3 regions of the Anaerobacillus sp. 63XJN7_5_ISO-PGPR-S23-430 genome follow, and region 1 is predicted to be linked to each of the others. Evidence: a T-box and tRNA genes for the amino acid it is inferred to sense, from the RefSeq annotation. Region 1 holds a T-box; the other regions hold tRNA genes.
What was found. The T-box of region 1 lies ahead of AC0VYJ_RS15425 (valine--tRNA ligase). A T-box ahead of a tRNA ligase gene usually reads a tRNA of that ligase, here a tRNA-Val.
Positions count from the first base shown of each region.

Region 2: it has a tRNA-Val gene. The T-box ahead of AC0VYJ_RS15425 (valine--tRNA ligase) is inferred to sense a tRNA for this amino acid. The anticodon was not compared.
Region 3: it has a tRNA-Val gene. The T-box ahead of AC0VYJ_RS15425 (valine--tRNA ligase) is inferred to sense a tRNA for this amino acid. The anticodon was not compared.

Region 1 covers NZ_CM149686.1:2,916,476-2,920,984, reverse strand. Annotated here, with positions in the region: gene spoVID (stage VI sporulation protein D) at 1-379, shown strand, start outside; gene AC0VYJ_RS15435 (hypothetical protein) at 449-1,312, shown strand; gene AC0VYJ_RS15430 (phosphotransferase) at 1,312-2,277, shown strand; T-box leader at 2,637-2,861, shown strand; gene AC0VYJ_RS15425 (valine--tRNA ligase) at 2,976-4,509, shown strand, end outside.
Region 2 covers NZ_CM149686.1:101,650-106,158, forward strand. Annotated here, with positions in the region: rRNA gene AC0VYJ_RS00500 (23S ribosomal RNA) at 1-557, shown strand, start outside; rRNA gene rrf (5S ribosomal RNA) at 791-907, shown strand; tRNA gene AC0VYJ_RS00510 (tRNA-Val) at 917-992, shown strand; tRNA gene AC0VYJ_RS00515 (tRNA-Thr) at 1,027-1,102, shown strand; tRNA gene AC0VYJ_RS00520 (tRNA-Lys) at 1,120-1,195, shown strand; tRNA gene AC0VYJ_RS00525 (tRNA-Leu) at 1,203-1,287, shown strand; tRNA gene AC0VYJ_RS00530 (tRNA-Gly) at 1,293-1,367, shown strand; tRNA gene AC0VYJ_RS00535 (tRNA-Arg) at 1,386-1,462, shown strand; tRNA gene AC0VYJ_RS00540 (tRNA-Pro) at 1,489-1,565, shown strand; tRNA gene AC0VYJ_RS00545 (tRNA-Ala) at 1,577-1,652, shown strand; rRNA gene AC0VYJ_RS00550 (16S ribosomal RNA) at 1,822-3,373, shown strand; rRNA gene AC0VYJ_RS00555 (23S ribosomal RNA) at 3,611-4,509, shown strand, end outside.
Region 3 covers NZ_CM149686.1:2,011,083-2,015,591, reverse strand. Annotated here, with positions in the region: gene AC0VYJ_RS10885 (hypothetical protein) at 137-364, opposite strand; gene AC0VYJ_RS10880 (YpjP family protein) at 418-1,059, opposite strand; gene AC0VYJ_RS10875 (transporter) at 1,386-1,712, opposite strand; tRNA gene AC0VYJ_RS10870 (tRNA-Glu) at 1,839-1,913, opposite strand; tRNA gene AC0VYJ_RS10865 (tRNA-Gly) at 1,921-1,994, opposite strand; tRNA gene AC0VYJ_RS10860 (tRNA-Ser) at 2,000-2,092, opposite strand; tRNA gene AC0VYJ_RS10855 (tRNA-Ala) at 2,112-2,187, opposite strand; tRNA gene AC0VYJ_RS10850 (tRNA-Arg) at 2,192-2,268, opposite strand; tRNA gene AC0VYJ_RS10845 (tRNA-Leu) at 2,277-2,361, opposite strand; tRNA gene AC0VYJ_RS10840 (tRNA-Thr) at 2,367-2,442, opposite strand; tRNA gene AC0VYJ_RS10835 (tRNA-Val) at 2,472-2,547, opposite strand; gene AC0VYJ_RS10830 (hypothetical protein) at 2,744-2,899, opposite strand; gene AC0VYJ_RS10825 (NRDE family protein) at 3,029-3,784, opposite strand; gene trhO (oxygen-dependent tRNA uridine(34) hydroxylase TrhO) at 3,843-4,509, opposite strand, start outside.

The sequences.
Region 1 (4,509 bases):
GCCGGAACCCACGTATGACTTTCTCACGAGAATGGCTAGGCAAATGGATGGTTCCAATGAATATAATAACCAGCCAATCGTAGAAGAAACGAGGTCATATCAAGACGATCATTATAACTATGAAGAGGAGGAACAAGAGCGTCAGGAAAACCGGAATCAAGCACCGCGCGAAGAAAATGCGCTCTATCTTACAAGTATGCTGACAAAAGAAGAAGAACAATTTTCGAGAATGAAGATGTGTATTATCCAGCCTGGGGATTCGTTAACCGAAATAGCGGAACGCTATCGAGTCCTACCAAGTCATCTTGCGCGCGTTAATCGACTTGAGGAAGATGAAGTGAAGGAAGGACAGATCTTATATATTCCTGTCAATCGTTAACTTAAATTGTTTGCTGCCCCTACCTTTTGGAATGTTGCAAATAAGGTAGGGGATAAAGGGGTAATTGAAATGGATCTCGTAGCGATCATTGAAGAGAAGTATGATCTAAAAGTTGTCCAATGGTTAGAGAAACCACAATTGATCATGACCCATTTAGGTAAAAGAAAACTATCATACTGGCGGGATCGGGATTTGCTTGAGTATCATCTCAACTTCCGTGACCGTCTTTTTTCTCAACATGGACTTCTTTGTAATCGAATGATTCGAACAAGTGAAGGGAAAGGATTTATCCGAATAGAAAACGATTATTTGACTATACATGATCATGTAGAAGAAGTTTACCCATTGGACGTCGTTCCTGAAATGAAAGGATATTTACTTGCGACACTACTAAGTACCGGAGATGAGAAGGCTACTCTTACATTAGATTTCCCTTATCGTAAGACGTTAGAAGAGTTATCATCTATAAAATTAACGTATAAGGAACAATACTTGTTACTTGTTAACCTTATTCCAGAAGTGAAAAAGCGTCTGAATTTTGAGGTGTGTTATTCGCTTCCATTCATTCCATTTACTCACCAAGTTTTAAAAGAGGTTTTAGGCCAAATCTACTTTGAAAGTAGCGACGAATCACCTGTTTCTGCTTCCGAAGTTATTAGGAAAGAAGTTCAATCCTGGTATGCTCTTAAAAACTCCCATCATTTTGTAAAATGCTTTGAAGCGTTAGTGAATGGCGTGGAAGACGATATGAAACACAGACTTATTCAGGCTATTTTTGCTCCATGGGAGTGGCAGGAGTGTATTCAGGCATTGCAATCGAATATGAATGACCCTGATCAGGTCATGAAAGAGTTTATTGATAAGTGGGAAGCAAATAGAGATATGTTAAGGGAACTTGAGCTCTCCCTTTCAGATAGGAGGGTTACCTTCTAATGAGCGATCCAGCACTCTTATTTCAATATGATTTATATCCTGAACGGGTTGTACAAATGGGGAAAATCACAAAGATCGAAACAGAGAGAGGCGCGTTTGCTTTAAAAAAAACGAAGCTTAGTAAAGAACAGATGGATCGTATGCTTTATCTAGAGGAGCGGTTTAAACAGCTGAAATTCGAAGGTTATGTACCGCTTGTTCGAACAAAGTATGGGGATTCCTTCGTTTATCAAGGGAACAACATCGTTTATTTAACGCCATGGGTAGATGAAAGGGAAACAAGTCCGGCTCAGAAAAATGAGCTTCTCGTTCATAACCTAGCTGAATTACATGGCTATACTGCTAAAGAGCAAGCTTTTTCTGAAGAAGTGATCAAACAGTCGTATCAGAAAATGGTTTTATTAAGAGAAAGTAGACAATTTGAAATGGAGAAATACGTAAGTCAAATTGAAAAACGCATTTATCTTTCGCCATTTGAGCTTACCTTTGTATCACATTTTCACATGCTGATGAGGTATTGTGAGCTCGCGAAAAGAAGATTAGATGACTGGTATGAGCAAATTCTGGAAACAAAACGGTATCGAAGTGTTCTCTGTCACGGAAAATGCTCTCCTTCTCATTATGTATCAAGCGGGGGGAGAGGGTATTTCATTAATTTCGAAAAGTCAGTTAGCGATACTCCTATAAGGGATGTTGCTTATTTTATTCGCTCATCTATTCAACCTTTTCAATTCAACCCTGCTGCCACAACTGCTCATCTTGCCAGATATGAAGCCCAATTTTCTCTTAATGATGAGGAAAAGGAGCTTCTTGCAAGCTATTTATATTTTCCAGAGTCGGTTTTTAATAGCGTGTCATTATTTAATGAAAACCGACAACAATGGCCACATATTAAGCATGTCCGCCTATTTACGAAAAAAATAGAAGTGATGAATGGGATAAATAACGTTCTAGAAAGCTTCTAGATCCATTCAAAGTAAAAGCACACTTCTAAGGCAACAAGGATTATTAATATGAGTACATCTATAGATGTTGGAAAAAGGATTGTTCGGATCGTTTGAAACACAATAAACGGAGGTACGAACTGAGCGCAAATATCTCTGAACTTATATAACGAGGGTGGGATCTGAAAGCGATTCATTCCACCAAACCGTTTTTTCATATCAGGTATTCCCCTTTGTTTTCAGTTATTGTTACAAATAGACTATGTGGGAAGTTGGAATTGGGTGATTAAGGCGGGAGCGAACTGGCTAAGCTAAGAAAAAGGGCTCTTATGATCTTGACGATCTCGAATCAAAAAGGTAAACTTAGTGATACAAATAGTCGACAGGCAAAGATAGGGAGTAGTAGAATGTGAACCCTTCAGAGAGAGAAGTCATTTGCTGAAAGATTTCTCAGGATCGTAGCATTCGAAGTCGCCCTTGAGCTGTTTCTCTGAACGAGTAGTAGGAGAATCCGGTAATCCCGTTATTCGAATGAAGCGTACAGCTAACGTTTATTTAGCTGTAAATAAAGGTGGTACCGCGAAAATACTTCTTTCGTCCTTTTCCTAAGGATGGAGGAAGTTTTTTTGTTGTCTAAAAAGCTTACACCTTCGTGGAAAGAGAACAAGGAAAGCCGAAGAAATGTCCTGAGACTTATTGAATGGAAAGGAAGAGTGACAATGGCGAATAAAGAGCTAACGATGCCGACGAAGTACGACCCGAAGGCAACAGAGCAGAAATGGTACCCGTATTGGGTAGATGGCAAATTTTTTGAGGCAACAGGTGATAAAGATAAAGAACCTTATACAATTGTAATCCCCCCGCCGAACGTTACAGGTAAACTACACCTCGGGCATGCTTGGGATACAACGCTTCAAGATATTCTATCGCGTGTAAAGCGTATGCAGGGATATGATGTTCTCTGGCTTCCAGGAATGGACCATGCTGGGATTGCGACACAGGCAAAAGTTGAAGGGAAGCTCCGCGAAGAAGGTACCTCGCGCTATGACCTTGGCCGAGAGAAGTTCCTAGAGAAGTCGTGGGAATGGAAAGAAGAGTATGCGGATTTTATTCGTAGCCAGTGGGCGAAGCTTGGTCTTTCTCTAGATTATTCAAGAGAGCGTTTTACACTTGATAACGGTCTTTCTGATGCAGTACGTGAAGTATTTGTGAAGCTATATGAGAAGGGCTTAATTTATCGCGGTGAATATATTATCAACTGGGACCCACAAACAAAAACGGCCCTTTCAGATATTGAAGTTATTCACCAGGAAGTAACTGGTCACTTCTATCATATGCGCTATCCTCTTGCAGATGGCTCAGGACATATCGAAATTGCAACAACGCGTCCTGAAACAATGCTAGGTGACTCAGGTATTGCGGTTCATCCAAAAGATGAGCGCTACAAGCACCTAGTTGGCAAGAAAGCGATTTTGCCAATTGTAGGTCGTGAAATTGAAATTGTTGCGGATGATTACGTTGATATGGAATTTGGTTCAGGCGCTGTGAAAATCACTCCAGCTCACGATCCGAATGACTTCGAAATTGGTAACCGTCATAACCTTGAGCGCATTCTCGTAATGAATGAAGATGGGTCAATGAATGAGAATGCCGGAGAGTACAAGGGCATGGACCGATTTGAATGCCGTAAGAAACTTGTGAAAGATTTACAGGATAAAGGAATCTTATTTAACATTGAAGAGCACGTTCATTCCGTAGGTCATTCTGAGCGAAGCGGTGCTGTTGTCGAACCTTATCTTTCAACACAGTGGTTTGTTAAAATGGGGCCTCTTGCTGAGCAGGCGATTGCTCTTCAGAAGTCAGACGACAAAGTGAACTTTGTACCTGAGCGTTTTGAAAAAACGTATTTAAATTGGATTGAGAACATTCGTGACTGGTGTATTTCAAGACAGCTTTGGTGGGGGCATCGTATTCCGGCGTGGCATCATAAAGAAACTGGAGAGATCCACGTTGGACTGGAAGAGCCAGCTGATATTGAAAACTGGGAGCAAGACGTTGATGTTCTAGATACGTGGTTTAGTTCAGCGCTTTGGCCTTTTTCTACAATGGGATGGCCAAACGAAGACGCTGAAGACTTTAACCGTTTCTACCCAACAAACGTTCTAGTAACGGGTTATGACATTATTTATTTCTGGGTAGCTCGTATGATCTTCCAGGGTATTGAATTTACAGAGCAGCGCCCGTTTAACGACG
Region 2 (4,509 bases), 1.5 Mb from region 1:
TGACTGCGAGACCTACAAGTCGAGCAGGGACGAAAGTCGGGCTTAGTGATCCGGTGGTTCCGCATGGAAGGGCCATCGCTCAACGGATAAAAGCTACCCTGGGGATAACAGGCTTATCTCCCCCAAGAGTCCACATCGACGGGGAGGTTTGGCACCTCGATGTCGGCTCATCGCATCCTGGGGCTGAAGTAGGTCCCAAGGGTTGGGCTGTTCGCCCATTAAAGCGGTACGCGAGCTGGGTTCAGAACGTCGTGAGACAGTTCGGTCCCTATCCGTCGCGGGCGCAGGAAATTTGAGAGGAGCTGTCCTTAGTACGAGAGGACCGGGATGGACACACCGCTGGTGTACCAGTTGTTCCGCCAGGAGCATAGCTGGGTAGCTACGTGTGGAAGGGATAAGTGCTGAAAGCATCTAAGCATGAAGCCCCCCTCGAGATGAGATTTCCCACAGCATGAAGCTGGTAAGATCCCTTAGAGATGATGAGGTAGATAGGTTCGGGGTGGAAGCGTGGCAACACGTGGAGCTGACGAATACTAATCGATCGAGGGCTTAACCTAAACGAAAAGCGAAGTAAGCCGTTTAAATCCGACAAGCGTTGGAGGCTTTTGAGTCAGACGCGCTTTATGCGTCAGAATCAAAAGGTGAAACGATCGAGGATTTGGCTTACGTAGCTGGACATATTGGAAAGTTGTGCGTGCTATCTAGTTTTCAGGGAACACCTGAAATAAGGAAGTTCGATTAAGTGCCACCACGTCCTGTGGTGAACACCGAACGGCTAACATCCTGTTAGTCTAGTGATGATGGCGAAGAGGTCACACCCGTTCCCATGCCGAACACGGAAGTTAAGCTCTTCAGCGCCGATGGTAGTTGGGGGATCTCCCCCTGCAAGAGTAGGACGTCGCTAGGCTTATATAGTGGAGGATTAGCTCAGCTGGGAGAGCATCTGCCTTACAAGCAGAGGGTCGGCGGTTCGAGCCCGTCATCCTCCACCATATTTTTCTTATAACCCGAAAGGGTACATATATCGCCGGTCTAGCTCAATTGGTAGAGCAACTGACTTGTAATCAGTAGGTTGGGGGTTCAAGTCCTCTGGCCGGCACCAGCTTTTCTTATCGAAAAGAGCCATTAGCTCAGTTGGTAGAGCATCTGACTTTTAATCAGAGGGTCGAAGGTTCGAGTCCTTCATGGCTCACCATGCATTTGCGGGTGTGGCGGAATTGGCAGACGCGCTAGACTTAGGATCTAGTGTCTTACGACGTGGGGGTTCAAGTCCCTTCACCCGCACCAATTGCGCGGAAGTAGTTCAGTGGTAGAACATCACCTTGCCAAGGTGGGGGTCGCGGGTTCGAATCCCGTCTTCCGCTCCATTAACTAAATTAGATTTTGCGCCCGTAGCTCAATTGGATAGAGCGTCTGACTACGGATCAGAAGGTTAGGGATTCGACTTCTCTCGGGCGCACCATTATTTTGTTGGTTTTCTTCTTTTTACGGGAAGTAGCTCAGCTTGGTAGAGCACTTGGTTTGGGACCAAGGGGTCGCAGGTTCAAATCCTGTCTTCCCGACCATTCATACCAACGGGGCCTTAGCTCAGCTGGGAGAGCGCCTGCCTTGCACGCAGGAGGTCAGCGGTTCGATCCCGCTAGGCTCCACCAATTATTTTTTAAAAAAGTTGTTGACACTGACAAATGAATCATGATATGATGGTTTAGTCGCTGAAAACGACGTTGAAAGAAAAATTGATCTTTGAAAACTGAACGAAACGCCATGTAAGTAATTGTTTCTACGGAAACAAAACATTGTTTTAAAGCTAGATTAAGCTTTCTATCGGAGAGTTTGATCCTGGCTCAGGACGAACGCTGGCGGCGTGCCTAATACATGCAAGTCGAGCGAAGAGATGGGAGCTTGCTCCCTGATCTTAGCGGCGGACGGGTGAGTAACACGTGGGCAACCTGCCCTGCAGACTGGGATAACTCCGGGAAACCGGAGCTAATACCGGGTAATACATCGCACCGCATGGTGCAATGTTGAAAGTTGGCTTTCGAGCTAACACTGCAGGATGGGCCCGCGGCGCATTAGCTAGTTGGTAAGGTAATGGCTTACCAAGGCGACGATGCGTAGCCGACCTGAGAGGGTGATCGGCCACACTGGGACTGAGACACGGCCCAGACTCCTACGGGAGGCAGCAGTAGGGAATCTTCCGCAATGGACGAAAGTCTGACGGAGCAACGCCGCGTGAGTGACGAAGGCCTTCGGGTCGTAAAGCTCTGTTGTTAGGGAAGAACAAGTACCGTTCGAATAGGGCGGTACCTTGACGGTACCTAACCAGAAAGCCACGGCTAACTACGTGCCAGCAGCCGCGGTAATACGTAGGTGGCAAGCGTTGTCCGGAATTATTGGGCGTAAAGCGCGCGCAGGCGGTCTTTTAAGTCTGATGTGAAAGCCCACGGCTCAACCGTGGAGGGTCATTGGAAACTGGAGGACTTGAGTGCAGAAGAGGAGAGTGGAATTCCACGTGTAGCGGTGAAATGCGTAGATATGTGGAGGAACACCAGTGGCGAAGGCGGCTCTCTGGTCTGTAACTGACGCTGAGGCGCGAAAGCGTGGGGAGCAAACAGGATTAGATACCCTGGTAGTCCACGCCGTAAACGATGAGTGCTAGGTGTTGGGGGGTTCCACCCTCAGTGCTGAAGTTAACACATTAAGCACTCCGCCTGGGGAGTACGACCGCAAGGTTGAAACTCAAAGGAATTGACGGGGGCCCGCACAAGCAGTGGAGCATGTGGTTTAATTCGAAGCAACGCGAAGAACCTTACCAGGTCTTGACATCCTCTGACAATCCTGGAGACAGGACGTTCCCCTTCGGGGGACAGAGTGACAGGTGGTGCATGGTTGTCGTCAGCTCGTGTCGTGAGATGTTGGGTTAAGTCCCGCAACGAGCGCAACCCTTGATCTTAGTTGCCAGCATTCAGTTGGGCACTCTAAGGTGACTGCCGGTGACAAACCGGAGGAAGGTGGGGATGACGTCAAATCATCATGCCCCTTATGACCTGGGCTACACACGTGCTACAATGGACGGTACAAAGGGCAGCAACACCGCGAGGTGAAGCGAATCCCATAAAGCCGTTCTCAGTTCGGATTGCAGGCTGCAACTCGCCTGCATGAAGCCGGAATTGCTAGTAATCGCGGATCAGCATGCCGCGGTGAATACGTTCCCGGGCCTTGTACACACCGCCCGTCACACCACGAGAGTTTGTAACACCCGAAGTCGGTGGGGTAACCTTTATGGAGCCAGCCGCCGAAGGTGGGACAAATGATTGGGGTGAAGTCGTAACAAGGTAGCCGTATCGGAAGGTGCGGCTGGATCACCTCCTTTCTATGGAGAATTACGAAGGTAACTTACGTTACCAACCTTACATGAGCGTTTCGTTTAGTTTTGAAAGAATGATTTATTCTTTCAAACCAGGTGAAGTGATGAAGCTTAGGCAGATTCAAGTAGTAGCCTTGTTCCTTGAAAACTAGATAGCACAAACAACGACATCCAATAATTATTTTTTATGCAATAACTTAGTAATAACTGATGCGTTATGGCAGTAATGCCTAACAAATCGAAGGTTAAGCTACTAAGGGCGCACGGTGGATGCCTTGGCACTAGAAGCCTAAGAAGGACGGGACGAACACCGATATGCTTCGGGGAGCTGTAAGTACGCTTTGATCCGGAGATTTCCGAATGGGGGAACCCACCATCTTTAATAGGATGGTATCCATTTCTGAATACATAGGGAATGGAAGGCAGACCCGGGGAACTGAAACATCTCATTACCCGGAGGAAGAGAAAGCAAACGCGATTTCCTGAGTAGCGGCGAGCGAAACGGAATCAGCCCAAACCAGAGGGCTTGCCCTCTGGGGTTGTAGGACGTCTCTTTGGAGTTACAAAGGCACGGATAGACGAAGCGACCTGGAAAGGTCCATCAGAGAAGGTAACAATCCTGTAGTCAAAATCCGATGCCCTCCGAGACGGATCCTGAGTACGGCGGGACACGTGAAACCCCGTCGGAATCCGGGAGGACCATCTCCCAAGGCTAAATACTCTCTAGTGACCGATAGTGAACCAGTACCGTGAGGGAAAGGTGAAAAGCACCCCGGAAGGGGAGTGAAAAAGAACCTGAAACCGTGTGCCTACAACTAGTTGGAGCCCGTTAATGGGTGACAGCGTGCCTTTTGTAGAATGAACCGGCGAGTTACGATCCCGTGCAAGGTTAAGCTGAGAAGGCGGAGCCGCAGCGAAAGCGAGTCTGAATAGGGCGAAATAGTACGTGGTCGTAGACCCGAAACCAGGTGATCTACCCATGTCCAGGGTGAAGTTCAGGTAACACTGAATGGAGGCCCGAACCCACGCATGTTGAAAAATGCGGGGATGAGGTGTGGGTAGCGGTGAAATGCCAATCGAACCTGGAGATAGCTGGTTCTCTCCGAAATAGCTTTAGGGCTAGCCTCGCGGCAAGAATCTTG
Region 3 (4,509 bases), 910 kb from region 1:
ATCGAAACGCGTATGATCCGAAAGCCGGTGTGCAAGGTGAAAAAGAAGGCGAAGACGCTCTTCTTATGAATAAAAAAAGAGGCCCGCAAAATGCGCGCCCTAAAAAAAAGTAAAAGCCGCTTTATGCGGCTTTTTATTATGCTATGCGAAACCGAAAAGTAAACCAGAAGTCTTCATTGAGTGAGGTGCCGGTAGCAATAATATGCTGCTCTCCTTCATCATCAAGCGTAATCCAGCTATGATGCTCATCTTTATAAACTGGATAGAAATGACCTTCCTTAAATAATTTACGATTCAATACACTTTCTGAGCCGGTTAAAGGCTCTTCTTCGAAAACATCTCTAATACATTGTACAAGTTCCATCTATGTTGTGATCCTCCCTTAATCTCCAACCAAAAACACCCCGCGCACCTCTCTTACGAGAGCCACTTAGGCGGAGTGTTTTTATCCCAATAAATCTTACCTACTTCATAATGTTCTTCAAAATCATCATTCGCTGCATGGTAATGAAAATTAAACCAATAGCCATCTTGTGGGGGATGATCTCTTCTCACATGAAAACGCAATAAGTCTTCCCCACTCTGTTCATTATATACATGAAGAATACGTTCTCCGTATCCACCAGAAGGGTTGTCCGTCAAACGAAGTGACCTTAATGTATCCTCATCCAGATTTTCCACTGAGGTAGCGATCGCTTCTGTCATTTTAGGTACAATTGCATCTCGATACTCGTTACCGACTCGAGTTGATATCGTTTCACCGAATTTTGTTAGCCCGAGTTGCTCGGATTGATTGCTTGCATAGCTTACAAAATGCGTCAGGAGTTCAGAAGAAGAAGCGTCCTGAGCTATGATGGGCCAATCATACTGATCAACAAGAGGCTCTATCGCCTTATCAGGCTCGTCTCTCGGCTCAATAAGAAGATGGTTTTCTTCTTGATAATTTTCTGATGACTCTGTTTTGTCATCTGCTAGATATCCAGTAGGAACCACAGTTCCAAGCGTAATAACAGCAACAAATGCTACAAATAACTTTCTCATCCAAAGAGGGAATTTCATTATGTGCACCTGACTTTCGAAGATCAATAGTTAGTATTATTCTCGCATGATCTTCTCAAAAAAGCCAGAAGTTTAGACGATTTTTCATTAATTTTCATTTGGCTATGGTAACGAAGCTTTTCATTCAAAAAGGCTCTTTTTTAAAAGATTGTTGCTTTCGAAACAATTCTTGAATTAAACACTAAACTTCGCTGATTGGAGCGGAAGGGTGCTAACCGCCTGCCCCGCGAAAAACGAGCATCCCTGAGCGAAAATTCACCCACTATAGCAACAATGTCTACGAAAGAGCCTTTAAAAAAGAGCGCTTCATGTAAGCGCTCCATCTATTAACAAGTAAACATATCAATTCTTCTCAGACTTATGCCTGTATACACCCATCTTCTACCGGTCCAGCGAAACCCTGAAACAGAAGTACGCCCTACATATACTGGCCAAAACCAAAATGAATTGCCGCCTCTCATCCAAATATAAGTAAACCGATACATACACCTTCTAATGGATCCTGGATCTACAGCAAATGTTCCAGCTTGTGCTGACTGTGGTCTAGGAGGCGGTGATGCTGGTGGGCTCGATGTTGGAGCTACCGGTTGCTGACGATAGGCATCTGTGTTGTCATAATGATAAGCAATATGCTCATGTTCTTCATAATACATTCGGTCCATCCCCTCTCTTATACAGTCACTGTATGCTGTATTCTGATAAGACGTACCGAATTGAAAACAACAAAAAAAGCACCTCTTTGAGTATGCTTGAGCCAATAAAGTTTATGAAAATTTAGTTGGTGACCCGTACGGGAATCGAACCCGTGATACCGCCGTGAAAGGGCGGTGTCTTAACCGCTTGACCAACGGGCCAACAAAATGGAGCGGGTGATGGGGATCGAACCCACGACATCAGCTTGGAAGGCTGAGGTTTTACCACTAAACTACACCCGCAAAGATGGAGGAGGAAGAGGGATTCGAACCCCCGCGGGCGACTAAGCCCCTGTCGGTTTTCAAGACCGATCCCTTCAGCCAGACTTGGGTATTCCTCCGAAAACATGAAAATATATATGGTGGAGCCTAGCGGGATCGAACCGCTGACCTCCTGCGTGCAAGGCAGGCGCTCTCCCAGCTGAGCTAAGGCCCCAATATGGTGCGCCCGAGAGAAGTCGAATCCCTAACCTTCTGATCCGTAGTCAGACGCTCTATCCAATTGAGCTACGGGCGCATATTCTATGGTGCGGGTGAAGGGACTTGAACCCCCACGTCGTAAGACACTAGATCCTAAGTCTAGCGCGTCTGCCAATTCCGCCACACCCGCATGTGTGGTGCCGGCCAGAGGACTTGAACCCCCAACCTACTGATTACAAGTCAGTTGCTCTACCAATTGAGCTAGGCCGGCATAATTTAATGAAAATCACCAAAAATAAATGGTGGAGGATGACGGGCTCGAACCGCCGACCCTCTGCTTGTAAGGCAGATGCTCTCCCAGCTGAGCTAATCCTCCGTTAAACAGCGACTTCATTATTATACAATATCATCTTTTGTCTCGTCAACACTTTTTTTATTGTGTTTTTTCAAGGACAAGACTTATCTTATCACCGACCCGAAAAAAACACAACCCTTTTTCACAAAAAAATTAATCCCCATAGTTAAGCACTCCATTTTTGACATAGAAAAAAGCAGGGAGCGCTCTCCCCTGCTTATACTGGCGTTTGAATAAGTGGTTTTTTCTTTTTATTTTGGCGGAGTATTGGTCTTTTTTTAGTCACCATTTCAGAATCATATTTTCGGTACTCTTTCATGTCGGTTGATTCCCGCAAAAGCTGATCTTCAACATAGTGACGCTTTCTTTTCAAAAAAACCCCTCCTCATAAGTAATAATTCTCAGTACCCTATTTTTCTGTTGTTAAACCCGAATCTTTTTTCACCATCGATCTATCGGCAAAAGTTACAGGTAACACATAATTTATTCACTTAGAGCGCAATTATGCTTCATCAAGATTAAATTGGTAGTAATTTTCCTGATCTTCTCCTGACCTCTCAACGAAAGTAACTTCTCCATTTTGTGAAACCATAATAACAGTTTGCGCCCTCGTTCCGTAATGATCTGACTTAATAAAAACAGGTGAAAGCATCCTTTCCCATTCAATCGGCACGCCTGTTTGTGGTAATAAATGATCAGGTGCAGGCTCAGCATGAGAAAGCATTTCAAAAAGACGATTCTGATCGAGGTTCTTTTCTGCACTTAAATAGTGTTTCAATTCTTCTTTAAGCTGCTCAACCTTTGGCCAGCTCGTATTCAGTAAGTGATTACTTACAGCGTGAACACCGTTCTCTAGTTTTGAAATTTGATCCTGCCGATTTGAATAATAATAAAGGCTCTTAAAATCTCCTATGATTAAATTAAATCCATTGTACTGATCTTTCTTTTGTCGAACCTTTTCTAGGTATGATAATGGGGATTGATGATCACGTAAGTAATCGGCCGTTAGATCACCCCTTGATAAACTTTTAGGCTGCTCATTCGCTTCTCGATAATTCGTAAGGGCTGCAATTCTTCCGTTTGTTGTAACCCCTAGCCATGTTCCCATAGCCTTTAAATCACGCCCCGCAAGTAGTTCTGGTACATCTTCCCAATAGTTCGCAGGTTTTGTTGGACGCTCGTAGAATTCATCTCGGTTGGCTACGAGTATAAATGGGTATGTAGGATGAACATTTTGAGCTACAGCAATTAGGCACATCTTAACGCGCCTCCTCTCTCGTTTCACTGTAAGAAAAAACGCAGCGTTAGCCGCTGCGTTACGATTGGATCATACGAACTTCTTCTTCACATGCAGAAGAACAATAATGGTTATACTCCTCTTTGCAAGAATCACAGACGATGTGAAGCTTGTCACACTGTACATTAGCACAATTGATATAAGTATCTGCTGGCTCCTCACAATGATAGCATTTCCCTACAACTGTATCTTCATCGGTACGGTTTACATTAACAGCAAGACGATCATCAAATACAAAGCACTTGCCATCAAAATATTTCCCTTGTACCTCCGGGTCTTTACCATACGTTACAATTCCTCCATGAAGCTGTGAAACGTCGGAAAAACCTTTTTTCATTAAGTAACCAGAAAATTTCTCACAGCGAATTCCACCTGTACAATAAGTTAGTACTTTCTTATCTTTTTGGTCCGAAAGATTTTGTTCAATCCAGTCTGGAAGATCACGAAAAGCCTTTATATCAGGACGAATTGCATTGCGAAAATGACCAATATCGTACTCATAATCATTTCTTGCATCGATAACAATTACATCATCATCTTCTAATGCTTCCATAAATTCCTTTGGCTCAAGATAATTCCCGGTTATTTCTTTCGGGTTTACATCTTCCTCAAGCTTTAGTGAAACAATTTCTTCGCGCGGACGTACGTGCATCTTTTTAAAGGCATGACCTTCTGCTTCATCAATT